DNA from 3 places in the Streptomyces sp. NPDC093065 genome. Region 2 is predicted to be linked to each of the others. Evidence: riboswitches for the same ligand, from Rfam matches in the RefSeq annotation. Region 2 holds a riboswitch; each other region holds the start of a gene.
What was found. A riboswitch is a leader RNA that binds a small molecule or an ion and turns the genes downstream of it on or off. The one in region 2 is predicted to bind cobalamin.
Positions count from the first base shown of each region.

Region 1: linked by a shared signal. The riboswitch ahead of ACIQFU_RS31290 (ABC transporter substrate-binding protein) and the one ahead of ACIQFU_RS18000 (DUF4430 domain-containing protein) in region 2 are both predicted to bind cobalamin.
Region 3: linked by a shared signal. The riboswitch ahead of ACIQFU_RS16400 (ribonucleoside-diphosphate reductase subunit alpha) and the one ahead of ACIQFU_RS18000 (DUF4430 domain-containing protein) in region 2 are both predicted to bind cobalamin.

Region 1 is NZ_JBIVPJ010000023.1:28,197-32,421, forward strand. It holds gene ACIQFU_RS31285 (methylmalonyl-CoA mutase family protein) at 1-1,584, opposite strand, end outside; cobalamin riboswitch at 2,024-2,152, shown strand; gene ACIQFU_RS31290 (ABC transporter substrate-binding protein) at 2,208-3,767, shown strand; gene ACIQFU_RS31295 (ABC transporter permease) at 3,769-4,225, shown strand, end outside.
Region 2 is NZ_JBIVPJ010000009.1:134,369-138,593, forward strand. It holds partial or broken gene ACIQFU_RS17985 (DMT family transporter) at 72-788, shown strand; RNA gene rnpB (RNase P RNA component class A) at 907-1,320, shown strand; gene ACIQFU_RS17995 (superoxide dismutase) at 2,034-2,681, shown strand; cobalamin riboswitch at 2,891-3,023, shown strand; gene ACIQFU_RS18000 (DUF4430 domain-containing protein) at 3,057-3,548, shown strand; gene ACIQFU_RS18005 (cobalamin-binding protein) at 3,559-4,225, opposite strand, start outside.
Region 3 is NZ_JBIVPJ010000008.1:103,697-107,921, forward strand. It holds gene mctP (monocarboxylate uptake permease MctP) at 1-896, shown strand, start outside; gene ACIQFU_RS16395 (GNAT family N-acetyltransferase) at 968-1,474, shown strand; cobalamin riboswitch at 1,521-1,683, shown strand; gene ACIQFU_RS16400 (ribonucleoside-diphosphate reductase subunit alpha) at 1,805-4,180, shown strand; gene ACIQFU_RS16405 (ribonucleotide-diphosphate reductase subunit beta) at 4,180-4,225, shown strand, end outside.

The DNA.
Region 1 (4,225 bases), on a different contig from region 2:
GGTGACGGGCTCGATCCCGCCCGCCCGGAAGAGGTTCGCGGCGAAGGCGAGCCGTGCGGTGTGCGCCGCGGCCGGTCCGAGCGCGGCCAGATGGACCCGGGGCCGGGCTCCGGTCGCGGCCAGATGGGCATCGGAGCGGGCGCGCAGCGCCTCGAACGCCTCGTCCCGCCGCACCCGGGGCAGACCCCCGGACGGCGGCTCGGGCGCGGGATCGCGCACCACGGGCTTCTCGGACAGGTCGGGGAACTCGCTCACCCCCGTGACCGGCTCCCGCCGCTGCGCCAGCTTCCCGCGGCGCACGGCCCAGGTCTCGGCCAGCCGTTCGCCGACCATACCGGAGCGCAGGGCGACCGCCTGCCCACCCTCGCGCTCGATGTCCTGGAAGAAGGCCCAAGCGGCGTGGGCGAGTTCGTCGGTCAGCCGTTCCACGTACCAGGAGCCGCCCGCCGGGTCGATCACCCGGGCCAGGTGCGACTCCTCGACCAGGATGGTGGAGGTGTTGCGGGCGATGCGGCGGGCGAACGCGTCCGGCAGACCGAGCGCGTGGTCGAAGGACAGCACGGTCACGGCGTCGGCGCCACCCGTTCCGGCAGCGAGGGCGGCGACCGTGGTGCGCAGCATGTTCACCCACGGGTCGCGGCGGGTCATCATCACCGGCGAGGTCACCGCGTGCTGGAGTTGCCCGCCCGCCCGGGGCGCCCCGCACACCTCGGCCACCCGGGCCCACAGCCGGCGCGCGGCGCGCAGCTTGGCGATGGTCAGGAACTGGTCGGCGGTCGCCGCGTACCGGAACTCCAGCTGCGCCAGCGCCCGGGCCGTGTCCAGCCCGGCGTCGGCCAGGTCGCGCAGATAGGCCAGGCCGGTCGCCAGGGAGCAGCCCAGCTCCTGCGCCGCCGAACCCCCCGCCTCGTGGTACGGCAGCGCGTCCACGGTCACGGTCCGCAGCCCGGGGTGGCGTGCGGCGCACAGCCGGGCCAGCTCGGCCACGGGAGCGACGTCGTACGGACAACCGCCGGTCCGCGCCTCGTGGCCCAGCGGATCGGCACCGAGATTGCCGCGCACGGCGTCCGCGGCGACTCCCCTCGCCTCGTAGAGGCGCAGCAACTCCCGGGCGGCGTCCTCGAAAGCGCCGCCCGCGTCCAGGACGACGGGGGCCAGGTCGAGGTAGACGCCGTCCAGGGTGCGGTCGAGCGCGGTGACGTGGAGGCCGGCCGGCTCACCGACGGACAGCCACAGGGAGGTGACCCCGTTCTCCAGGTCGGCGAGGACCGACGCCGGGTCGGCCACCGTGTGGCGCTGGCGCACGTCCCAGCCGCCGGCCGTGCCGGCCTGCGCGCGGCCCCCGCGGACGAAGGGCGGGAAGCCCGGCAGACCGGGGTCGGGGGCGACGCCACGCGCGGTGTAGAGGGGGTGCGCCCGCAGGCCGTCCTCCAGCGCGGTGGACAGGGCCCTCTCCGCCTCGCCGTCCGGCACCTCCTTGCCCGACTTGCGCAGGACGCCCGCCACCAGGCGCTGCCACTGCTCGTGTGTCGCGTGAGGGAACCCGGCCGCGAGGGCGAGTCCGTCGTCAGGCAGGAGCGTCATGCTCGGATGTTAGGACAGGCGACTTGAGGATCAGCAGAGGAAGCGGTTGTGACCTTGTTCTCCCCGCGTGTGTGACACGAGTCGCTCCCGCGCCACGGGCGACCGCACGGCGACCGGACCACGGGGGGAAGGCCGGCCGGACCCGACGGCGGGGTGCGAGAAGGGGGACGGGCGGACCTCACCGGCGGCGACGGTCGCCCGGGCCCGCACACCGTGCAGGACCGGGAGAGCGGTGGGCAAACCTGTCTGCCGGAGGATGCGTTCGGGAGGTAAGCCGCACGGCGGGACGAATACGGCGCGCAGCGCCACCGGGTCCGCGGCCCGCCGCCCGGTCGGAGACCTTCCCCGCGACCCGGCGAGGAATTCCTCAGTCCCGAACCGGGCCCCGGAGCAGGCGGCACCGGATCGTGCGCCAGAATGAGGGCACGAGGCGACGGGGATCAGGAAGCCGGTGCGAGTCCGGCGCGGTCCCGCCACTGTGACCGGGGAGCAGCCCTTCCGCATGCCACTGTCCGCGACCGCGGACGGGAAGGCGAAGGCGAGCGACGATCCGGGAGCCAGGAGACTGACCCGTCGCCGGTCCGCACACAGGGGCGAGGACACCCCGGAGAGGATCGACAGTGATGACGCGTGCCCAATCGACGTCCGCGCAGCGGCCGCAGCCCGGCAGGCGAGGCGTACTGGCCGCAGGAGGCGCCCTGGCCTTCGCCACGACCGGCCTGCTCGCCGGGTGCGGCGGAGACAAGAAGGACGGTGGCCGCGGCGACCGGTTCCGTGCCGCCTTCGCGGCCGGCGGCTCCCAGGAGACCCTCGACCCGCATGTCGCGCCGAACTTCGTCGACCAGGCCAGGGCCAAGGCCCTGTACGACACACTCGGGACGTACGCCGACGACATGTCGGTGCGCGAGCGGCTCGCCGAGGCGTGGGAGAGCGACACGTCCGGCACCCGGTGGCGCATACGGCTGCGCAAGGCCGAGTTCCACGACGGGAAACCGGTCACGGCCAAGGACGTCCTCTACAGCTACCGGCGCGCCGCCGACCCGGCCACGGGCTCGCCCTCGCAGGTACTGCTCTCCGCGATCGACTTCGACGCGACCGAGGCCGACGGCGAACGCTCCGTCGTCTTCGCGCTGAAGGCACCGAACTTCGAGTTCCCCACCGTCTTCGCCGGCCCCGGCACCGAGATACTCCCGGACGGCACGACCGACTTCCGCCGTCCCGTCGGTTCTGGCCCCTTCACCTACGTGTCCTTCACCCCGGGCGGCAACGCACGCTACCGGAGCTGGGACGGCCACTGGGACGGCGCCCCGCACATCGCCGAACTGGAGATCGTCCCCGCCAACGAGGAGTCCGCGCGCCTGAACGCGCTGCTGTCCGGGCAGGTCCACTACGCCGCCGACATGGCCGGCGCCTTCGTGGAACGGCTGAAGAAGGAGGGCTCGACGCGGCTGCTGACCGCGAAGCGGGCCACCGCGCAGCAACTGCTGCTGCGCACCGGCCGCAAACCGTTCGACGACCCGCGTCTGGTACGCGCCGTGCAGCTGGGCATCGACCGGGAGGAACTGGTCCGGGTCGCCCTGGCCGGTCAAGGCGAGGTGGGCAACGACCTGTTCGGACTCGGTCTGCACGGGTACCCCGACGACCTGACCCCCCGCGAACGGAACGTCGAGGAGGCCCGGAGGCTGGTGAAGCAGGCCGGCGCCGAAGGCCTGCACATCACCGTGGAGACCAGCTCGGTCGACGCGGCCTGGGAACCGGCCGCGGACCTCATGGCGGAGCAGCTGCGCGAGGCCGGACTGAAGCTCACCGTCAACACCCGTGCGTCCAGCACCTACTTCAGCGAGATCAAGACCAAGGGCGTCGCCGCCTTCAACACCACCTCGACCCTGCCGGTCTCCGACTTCCTCCAGCAGCGGGTGCGGGGCCAAGCGGCCCGCAACCAGACGCAGTACGCCTCGAAGAAGTTCGACGCCCTGCTGGACCGTTCCCGCACCACCCGGGACGAACAGGAACGGCTTGCCCTGCTCTCCCGTGCGCAGAAGATCGCGCGGGACGAGTCCGGCCTGCTGGTGTGGGCGTTCTCCGACGCCAACGACGCCATCGCCTCGTCGGTGCGCGGTCTGCGGGCGGCACCTCCGAACTCGCACGACTGGGCCCGGTTCGACCGGGTCCGCGTCGGCTGACGTGCGCTCGTACCTCCTGCGGCGTTCCCTGCTGGCGCTCCTCCAGTGTCTGGTCGTGCTGGTGGCCGTGTTCGCCGTCGGTTCGCTGCTGCCCGGCGACACGGCCGACGTACTCCGCGGCGAACTGGGCACGCCCGAACAGGTGGCGGCCCTGCGCCGGCAGCTGGGACTGGACGAACCCGCCTGGTCCCGCTTCTGGCACTGGCTGGGCCACCTGCTCACCGGCGACCTCGGGACGTCCCTGACGACCGGGGTGCCGGTGGGCGAGGACGTCGGCCGCCGGGCAGGGGTGACGCTGCTCCTGGGCCTTCCGGCGCTGCTGCTCGTCACGGTGCTCGGGCCCGTCCTCGGCACGGTGTCGGGACTGCGGGAGGGCAGCCGCCTCGACCGCGCGCTGAACACCGCTGCCGTCGTGCTGCACGCCGTCCCCGAGTTCGTCCTCGGGCTGCTCCTCGTCG
Region 2 (4,225 bases):
CTCGCCGCATGACTGCACGCGGCTGGTTCCTGTTCTCCCTGATGGGAGTGGTCTGGGGCATTCCCTATCTGATGATCAAGGTGGCGGTGGACGAGGTGTCCCCGTCAGGAGTGGTGTTCACGCGCTGCGCGCTCGGCGCGGCCCTCCTGCTCCCCTTCGCCCTGCGCAGGGGAGACCTCCTCGGCACCGTACGGGCCCGCTGGAAGCCCATGCTGGCCTTCGCCGTCATCGAGATCATCGGCCCCTGGTGGACCCTGACGGACGCCGAGCGGCACCTGTCCAGCTCCACCGCCGGGCTGCTGATCGCGGGCGTGCCGATCGTCGGCGTGCTCCTGGCCCGCTTCTTCGGAGCCGGGGAACGGGTCGGCGCCCGCCGCATCACCGGACTCGGCCTCGGCCTCGCAGGCGTCGCCGTCCTCACCGTGCCGCACCTCACCGGCGGCGACGCCCGCTCGCTGGCCGAGGTGCTGGTGACGGTCGTCGGTTACGCCACCGCCCCCCTGATAGCCGCCCGCCACCTCAAGGACGTCCCCACCCTCCAGCTCATCACCCCCTGCCTCACCCTGGCCGCCGTCGTCTACGCCCCCGCCGCCTTCCTGACCCGGCCGTCCGCCCTCCCCTCGGGCGAGGCCCTGGCGGCCCTGGCCGGCCTCGGCGTCGTCTGCACCGCGATCGCCTTCGTGACCTTCCTGGAGCTGATCAAGGAGGTCGGCCCGGTCCGGGCCGGCGTCATCACCTACGTCAATCCGGCGGTGGCCGTCGCGGCGGGCGCTGTCTTCCTGGACGAGGACCTGACCCTCGGCATCGGCGTCGCCTTCACCCTGATCCTGGCCGGCTCGGTCCTCGCGACCGCCGCCGCCGGTCCGAGGCGGGAGCCCCGCCGGGTACCATGGTCGACACGGCAGACGAGCCGGGCGGGCGGCCGCGTGAAGTCCCTCACGGGACTTCCCGAGGAACGTCCGGGCTCCACAGGGCAGGGTGATGGCTAACGGCCACCCGGGGTGACCCGCGGGACAGTGCCACAGAAAGCAGACCGCCCGGGACTTCGGTCCCGGGTAAGGGTGAAACGGTGGTGTAAGAGACCACCAGTGCCCAGGGCGACCTGGGCAGCTAGGTAAACCCCACCCGGAGCAAGGTCAAGAGGAGACGCCTTCTCGGAAGAAAAGGCGTCTCTGCGCGGACGATCGAGGGCTGCCCGCCCGAGTCCGCGGGTAGACCGCTGGAGGCCGGTGGCAACGCCGGCCCTAGATGGATGGCCGTCGCCGGCGGGCCCGCGAGGACCCGCCGGAACAGAACCCGGCGTACAGCCCTGCTCGTCTGCCGCCCGGTATTTCCGCAGGTCAGAGGCCATGTTTACCGACTGAACAAACCCTCGGGGTCGAATCCGGGTCGAATTCGACCTGTGGGTATCGTCGTTTCTGTCTGCTGCCCGTGTGGCGTATCCGGGCATTTCGGGTGTCAAATGCGGTCCAGTGTCGCTCTGTAGCAGACATCTCGGATCTGATGTGCTCGGAAGTATATGTACGAGGTGTCTCCTTGCCGGCCTGATCTGGCTGAACCTGAGCACCGATTGGGTGTTCTCCAGCCGCTTGCGGCTTGTCGAGGCGGTTGTCGATGGCGCCCTCTCCTGTGTCGCGGACGTGCTGGACTGAACCCCGGTGCGGTGGTGCGGACTGTCCTGAATGGGTGTAGGTGCTCGTGCGCGGTAAGGACTTGTGTGGCGGTGGTCAGGCTCTCTCTGTGTGACTGGCGGACCTGCCCCGTCTCTGCGCTGCCTTCGCGGCGGCCGGCCACCTCGATATCCGGGGTGCCCACGTGCTTCTTGGGTCGCCTCCCCGCTGGGGGCGCGCCTGGGCTCGGCGGGAGAGTGCGACACGCGGCGGCGGATCACGATGGTGGGCTCTGGCTGCCTGTGCGGCCAACTGTCCAGACGTGGTTCCGAGTCCTAGGTCCGACGCCTGATCGGCAACAGCCCTTCTTGCTGCTAGCGTGCAGATGCACATCATTCGCAATTATGTCGGAGGGCATTGGACATGCCGGTGTACACGCTCCCGGAACTTCCGTACGACTACTCGGCGCTGGCCCCGGTCATCAGCCCCGAGATCATCGAGCTGCACCACGACAAGCACCACGCCGCGTACGTCAAGGGCGCCAACGACACGCTGGAGCAGTTGGCGGAGGCGCGGGACAAGGAGACCTGGGGTTCGATCAATGGCCTGGAGAAGAACCTGGCCTTCCACCTCTCCGGCCATATCCTGCATTCGATCTACTGGCAGAACATGACCGGCCCGAAGGACGGCGGCGGTGAGCCCCTGGCCGCGGACGGCGTGGGCGACCTCGCCGACGCGTTCACCGAGTCCTTCGGCTCCTTCGCGGGCTTCAAGGCCCAGCTCACCAAGGCCGCCGCCACTACGCAGGGCTCGGGCTGGGGCGTCCTCGCCTACGAGCCCGTCAGCGGCCGGCTGATCGTCGAGCAGGTCTACGACCACCAGGGGAACGTCGGCCAGGGCTCCACCCCGGTCCTGGTCTTCGATGCCTGGGAGCACGCCTTCTATCTGCAGTACAAGAACCAGAAGGTCGACTTCATCGATGCCATGTGGGCCGTGGTCAACTGGCAGGACGTGGCCAAGCGCTACGCCGCTGCCAAGGAGCGCGGCGACAGCCTGTTGCTCGTGCCCTGAAGCCGTAGCCGACCCCGCAAGGATGTCCTGCTCGTGATCGTCTTCTCACCGCTCACCGGCAGGCAGCACAAGGAGGGGCTTCCGCGAGGACAGGCTCGCGGAAGCCCTTCTTGACATGACAAAGCAGCGACTTCTGGTGACAGGACATCAACTGACCGTAGGATGCGGGAGCTTCGTGCCTCACCGTCCGTGTCCTAGGCCTGTGGGCACGGAGGCGATGGAACGACGACCGCTTACGCGCGCGACGGGGGAAGCCGGTGGGAGTCCGGCGCTGACCTGCAACCGTGTGTGGCCCGCAGCGGGCCGCGAGTCGGGATGCCCGGCGTGCGCGCAAAGAACGCTTCCCACTGTCATGGTCTACAGGAGGGCCCAGTCTTGCGCCGCGCATCCGCACACCGCACCCTGATCACCGCGACCGCTCTCGGTCTCGCACTCGCCGCGTCCGCCCCGGCGGTCGCCCAGCCCCAGAACACGTCGGACACGAACGCTCCCGTCAGAGTCACCCTCACCGTGCAGGGCCCGGACGGTCTCCTCTTCAAGGGGAAGATCAGAACCCGCGGGCACGACGTCACGACCACGACCGGCGGCACGCACCACTGCGACGGTACCAACGGCGGAGCGAACCCCTCGGCCGTTCCGACGCCCACGGCCGCCCTCGACGACGCGGCCCGCAAGCGGCACTTCACCTGGGACGGGGCCTGGTACGCCTCGTTCGACGACTTCTTCGTCGACACCATCAAGGACGTCAGCGGCGGCAGCTCCGCCTACTGGAACATCTCCGTGAACGGCACCTCCACACCCGTCGGAGGTTGCCAGTTCAAGCTGAACGCCGGTGACAAGGTGGCGTTTACCTGGACCGCGTTCTGATCGCAGCAACTTACAGAGTGCGGGCCTCGGACGCGGTGACCGGCTCCCCGGCCTGCACGCCGTGCAGGACATGGGCCAGCACCTCGGCCCCGCGCACCACCCGGGGCCCGGGGCGGTTGAAGTAGGACGGCCCATCCAGCACCCAGACTCGGCCGGACCGTACGGCGGGCAGCTCCGACCACCCCGGCAGCCCGGTCAGCAACTCCGCTTCCCTAAGGGTCCGTTCGGGCGGGAGGCCGCACGGCAGGACGAGCAGCACGTCCGGCCGTGCGGTCCGTACCTCTTCCCAGGTCATCGGCTTGGTGTGCTCGCCGGGAGCGGCGAGGAGCGGGATGCCGCCGGCCGTCGTGATCTGCTCCGGCACCCAGTGTCCGGCCGGCCACAACGGGTCGAGCCACTCGATCGCCACGACGCGGGGCCGGTCGAGGCCGTTGACCGAGGCGCGAACCTGGTCGAGACGGGCCCGCAGTTCGGCCCGCCGCTGCCCTGCTCGCTCCCGTACGCCGAGAAGATCGCCGACTGTGACCAGGCAGTCCAGGACGTCGTCGAGGGTGCGTGGCTCCAGGCTGAGGACGCGGGTGTCCGCGTCGAGCAGCCGTACGGTCCGGCTGACCTTCTCGTACGAGACCGCGCACACGTCGCACAGGTCCTGGGTGAGCACCACGTCGGGCCGCAGG
Region 3 (4,225 bases), on a different contig from region 2:
CGGGCGGGGTGGTACCGGCAGCGGGGGGCCAGTGGACGTACGCGACCCTCGCGCTCGGCTCGGCCCTGGCGCTCTTCATGTACCCGCACTCGATCACCGCCACGCTGTCCTCGCGCAGCCGTGAGGTGATCCGCCGCAACACCACGATCCTGCCGCTGTACTCGCTGATGCTGGGCCTGCTGGCGCTGCTCGGCTTCATGGCGATCGCCGCCGGGATCCAGGTCAAGAACGGCCAGCTGGCCATCCCCCAGCTGTTCGAGAACATGTTCCCGGACTGGTTCGCGGGCGTCGCCTTCGCGGCCATCGGCATCGGCGCCCTGGTCCCGGCGGCGATCATGTCGATCGCCGCCGCGAACCTCTTCACCCGCAACATCTACAAGGACTTCATCAAGCCGGACGCCACGCCGCAGCAGGAGACCAAGGTCTCCAAGCTGGTGTCGCTGCTGGTGAAGGTGGGCGCGCTGATCTTCGTCCTGGGCATGGACAAGACCGTCGCGATCAACTTCCAGCTGCTGGGCGGCATCTGGATCCTGCAGACCTTCCCGGCCCTGGTCGGCGGCCTGTTCACCCGCTGGTTCCACCGCTGGGCGCTGCTCGGCGGCTGGGCGGTCGGCATGGTCTACGGCACGGTCGCCGCCTACGGTGTCGCCTCGCCGACGCAGGCGCACTTCGGCGGCTCCTCCGACGAGATCCCCGGCATCGGCGAGATCGGCTACATCGGCCTCACCGCCTTCGTGCTGAACGTCCTGGTCACCGTGGTCCTGACCTTCGTCCTGAAGGCGGTCAAGGCGCCCGACGGCGTCGACGAGACCCGGCCGAGCGACTACACGGCGGACGCCGGCGACCCCGGCGTCCAGGTGGAACTGCCGCCGGCCACGGCGGGCAGCTCGCACTAGCGGTCCTGTTCAGCGGGCCGTCGGAGAAATCCGGCGGCCCGTTGTCGTACCCGTGGGGCACACTCGGCGTCATGGACTTCGTGATCCGGCGGGCGACGGCCGAGGAGTACGACACCCTCGGCGAGATCACCGCGCAGGCCTATCTGCGCGACGGCCTCCTCGACTTCGGGGAGAGCGACGCGTACCTGGACGAGCTGCGCGACGTGGGCAAGCGGGCGGCGGACGCCGAGGTGCTGGTCGCCGCGGCCGACGGCCCGGTGCTCGGCGGCGTGACCTTCGTGCCGTCCGGCGGCCCCATGGCGGACATCGCGCGCCCCGGCGAGGCCGAGATACGCATGCTCGCCGTCGCCCGGGAGGCTCGCGGCCGCGGGGCCGGCGAGGCCCTCGTGCGGGCCTGCGTCGACCGCGCCCGGGCCGTGCCGGGCTGCGTGAGCGTGGTGCTGTCCACCCAGCGCACCATGGTCACCGCCCACCGCCTCTACGAGCGTCTGGGCTTCGTCCGCACGCCCGACCGCGACTGGAACCCGCTGCCGGAGCTGGACGACATCACTCTGCTCACCTACGAACTGACGCTCTGACACCGGCACGACACGACGGCAACACAAGATGTGGGGGTGCTCCCGCCACCCGGCACTAGATGTATGCTCGTGCTCGCTGTCGCCCGCAGGGGAATCCGGTGCGAATCCGGAACTGTCCCGCAACGGTGTACTTGCGTGTGTCCGCACGTTTTCGCACGTGCGCGCACGCCTGTCCAGTCCGAGGACCTGCCGACAGTGCGCCCGGCCGTCCCGGTCCGGGTGCCATGACGTCCGGGCCTCGTGGAGTGGGCCGGTGGACGCGACGCCGTGCGCGCTCGTGAGCCCCCCTGCCCTCCGCCAGGCCCCGTGCCGAGCGAGGGAGTGCTCCACGTGACCATCGCGCCAGCAGATCCGGCTTCAGCGACCCGGGTGACGGCGACCGGGGAACCCGACGGCCCCGGTGCCGCCCTGCTGCGGACCCTGACCGGACTGACCGCCGACCTCCCCGGCGCCGACGCCGGCCGGGTGGCCGCCGCCGCACTGCGCGGCCGGTCCGCCCACGCCGACGAGGCCGAGCTGCGCGAGCTGGCCACGGAGGCGGCCGCCGGCCTGATCTCCGAGGACCCGGTCTACTCCCGGCTGGCCGCCCGGCTCCTGACCAGCGGCATCCGCGCCGAGGCCGCCTCCCAGGGCGTCGTCGCCTTCACCGACTCCGTCGCCACCGGTCACCGCGAGGGCCTGATCGCCGACCGCACCGCCGCCTTCGTACGGCTGCACGCGGTCCGGCTCGACGCGCTGGTCGACCCGGACGCCGACGACCGCTTCGGCTACTTCGGGCTGCGCACCCTGTACAGCCGTTACCTGCTGCGCCACCCGATCACCCGGAAGGTCGTCGAGACGCCCCAGCACTTCATGCTGCGCGTCGCCGCCGGACTCGCCGAGGACGACACGGTCCGCGCGGCGGAGGAGGTTGCCGCCCTGTACGGCCTGATGAGCCGCCTGGACTACCTGCCCTCCTCCCCCACCCTCTTCAACTCCGGCACCCGGCACGCCCAGATGTCCTCCTGCTACCTCCTGGACTCCCCCAAGGACGAGCTGGACTCCCTCTACGACCGCCTCCACCAGGTCGCCCGCCTGTCCAAGCACGCCGGCGGCATCGGCATCGCCTACTCCCGCGTCCGCTCCCGCGGCTCCCTGATCCGCGGCACCAACGGGCACTCCAACGGCATCGTCCCGTTCCTGAAGACGCTGGACGCCTCGGTCGCCGCCGTGAACCAGGGCGGCCGGCGCAAGGGCGCGGCGGCGGTCTACCTGGAGACCTGGCACGCGGACGTCGAGGAGTTCCTGGAGCTGCGGGACAACACCGGTGAGGACGCCCGCCGTACCCACAACCTGAACCTCGCGCACTGGATCCCGGACGAGTTCATGCGCCGCGTGGACGCCGACGGGACCTGGTCGCTGTTCTCCCCCGCCGACGTCCCGGAGCTGACCGACCTGTGGGGCGAGGAGTTCGACGCCGCCTACCGCAGGGCGGAGGAGGCGGGGCTCGCCCGCAAGTCGCTGCCCGCCCGCGAGCTGTACGGCCGGATGATGCGCACCCTCGCGCAGACCGGCAACGGCTGGATGACCTTCAAGGACACCGCCAACCGCACGGCGAACCAGACCGCGGTCCCCGGTCACGTCGTCCACTCCTCCAACCTCTGCACGGAGATCCTGGAGGTCACCGACGACGGGGAGACGGCGGTCTGCAACCTGGGCTCGGTCAACCTCGGCGCGTTCGTCGACCCCGCGAGGGACGACATGGACTGGGAGCGCCTGGACGCCACCGTCCGCACCGCCGTCACCTTCCTGGACCGGGTCGTCGACGTCAACTTCTACCCGACCGAGCAGGCGGGCCGCTCCAACGCCCGCTGGCGCCCGGTCGGCCTCGGCGCGATGGGCCTCCAGGACGTCTTCTTCCAGCTGCGCCTGCCCTTCGACTCGCCCGAGGCGAAGGCCCTGTCCACCCGCATCGCCGAGCGGATCATGCTCGCCGCGTACGAGACCTCCGCCGGCCTCGCCGAGCGCAACGGCCCGCTGCCGGCCTGGGAGAAGACCCGCACGGCCAAGGGAGTGCTGCACCCGGACCACTACGGCGTCGAGCCCGCCTGGCCGGAGCGCTGGGCCGCACTGCGCGAGCGCATGGCGACGACCGGCCTGCGCAACTCCCTGCTCCTGGCCATCGCGCCGACCGCGACCATCGCCTCGATCGCCGGTGTCTACGAGTGCATCGAGCCGCAGGTGTCCAACCTCTTCAAGCGCGAGACGCTGTCGGGTGAGTTCCTGCAGGTCAACTCGTACCTGGTGGACGACCTCAAGCGGCTCGGCGTGTGGGACGCGCGCACCCGTGAGGCGCTGCGCGAGGCCAACGGCTCGGTGCAGGGCTTCTCCTGGATCCCCGAGGACGTGCGCGCGCTGTACCGCACCGCCTGGGAGATCCCGCAGCGCGGCCTGATCGACATGGCCGCGGCCCGCACCCCGTACCTCGACCAGGCCCAGTCGCTGAACCTGTTCCTGGAGACGCCGACCATCGGGAAGCTCTCCTCGATGTACGCGTACGCCTGGAAGCAGGGCCTGAAGACCACGTACTACCTGCGCTCGCGCCCGGCGACCCGGATCGCCCGCGCCGCGGGCCGAGCCACCACCGTCCCCGTGCAGGCCACCCCGGACCCCGAAGCGGTCGCCTGCTCCCTGGAAAACCCCGAGTCCTGCGAGGCCTGCCAGTAATGACCACCGAGACCCCGGCGAACCCGACCACGAAGAACCTGCTCG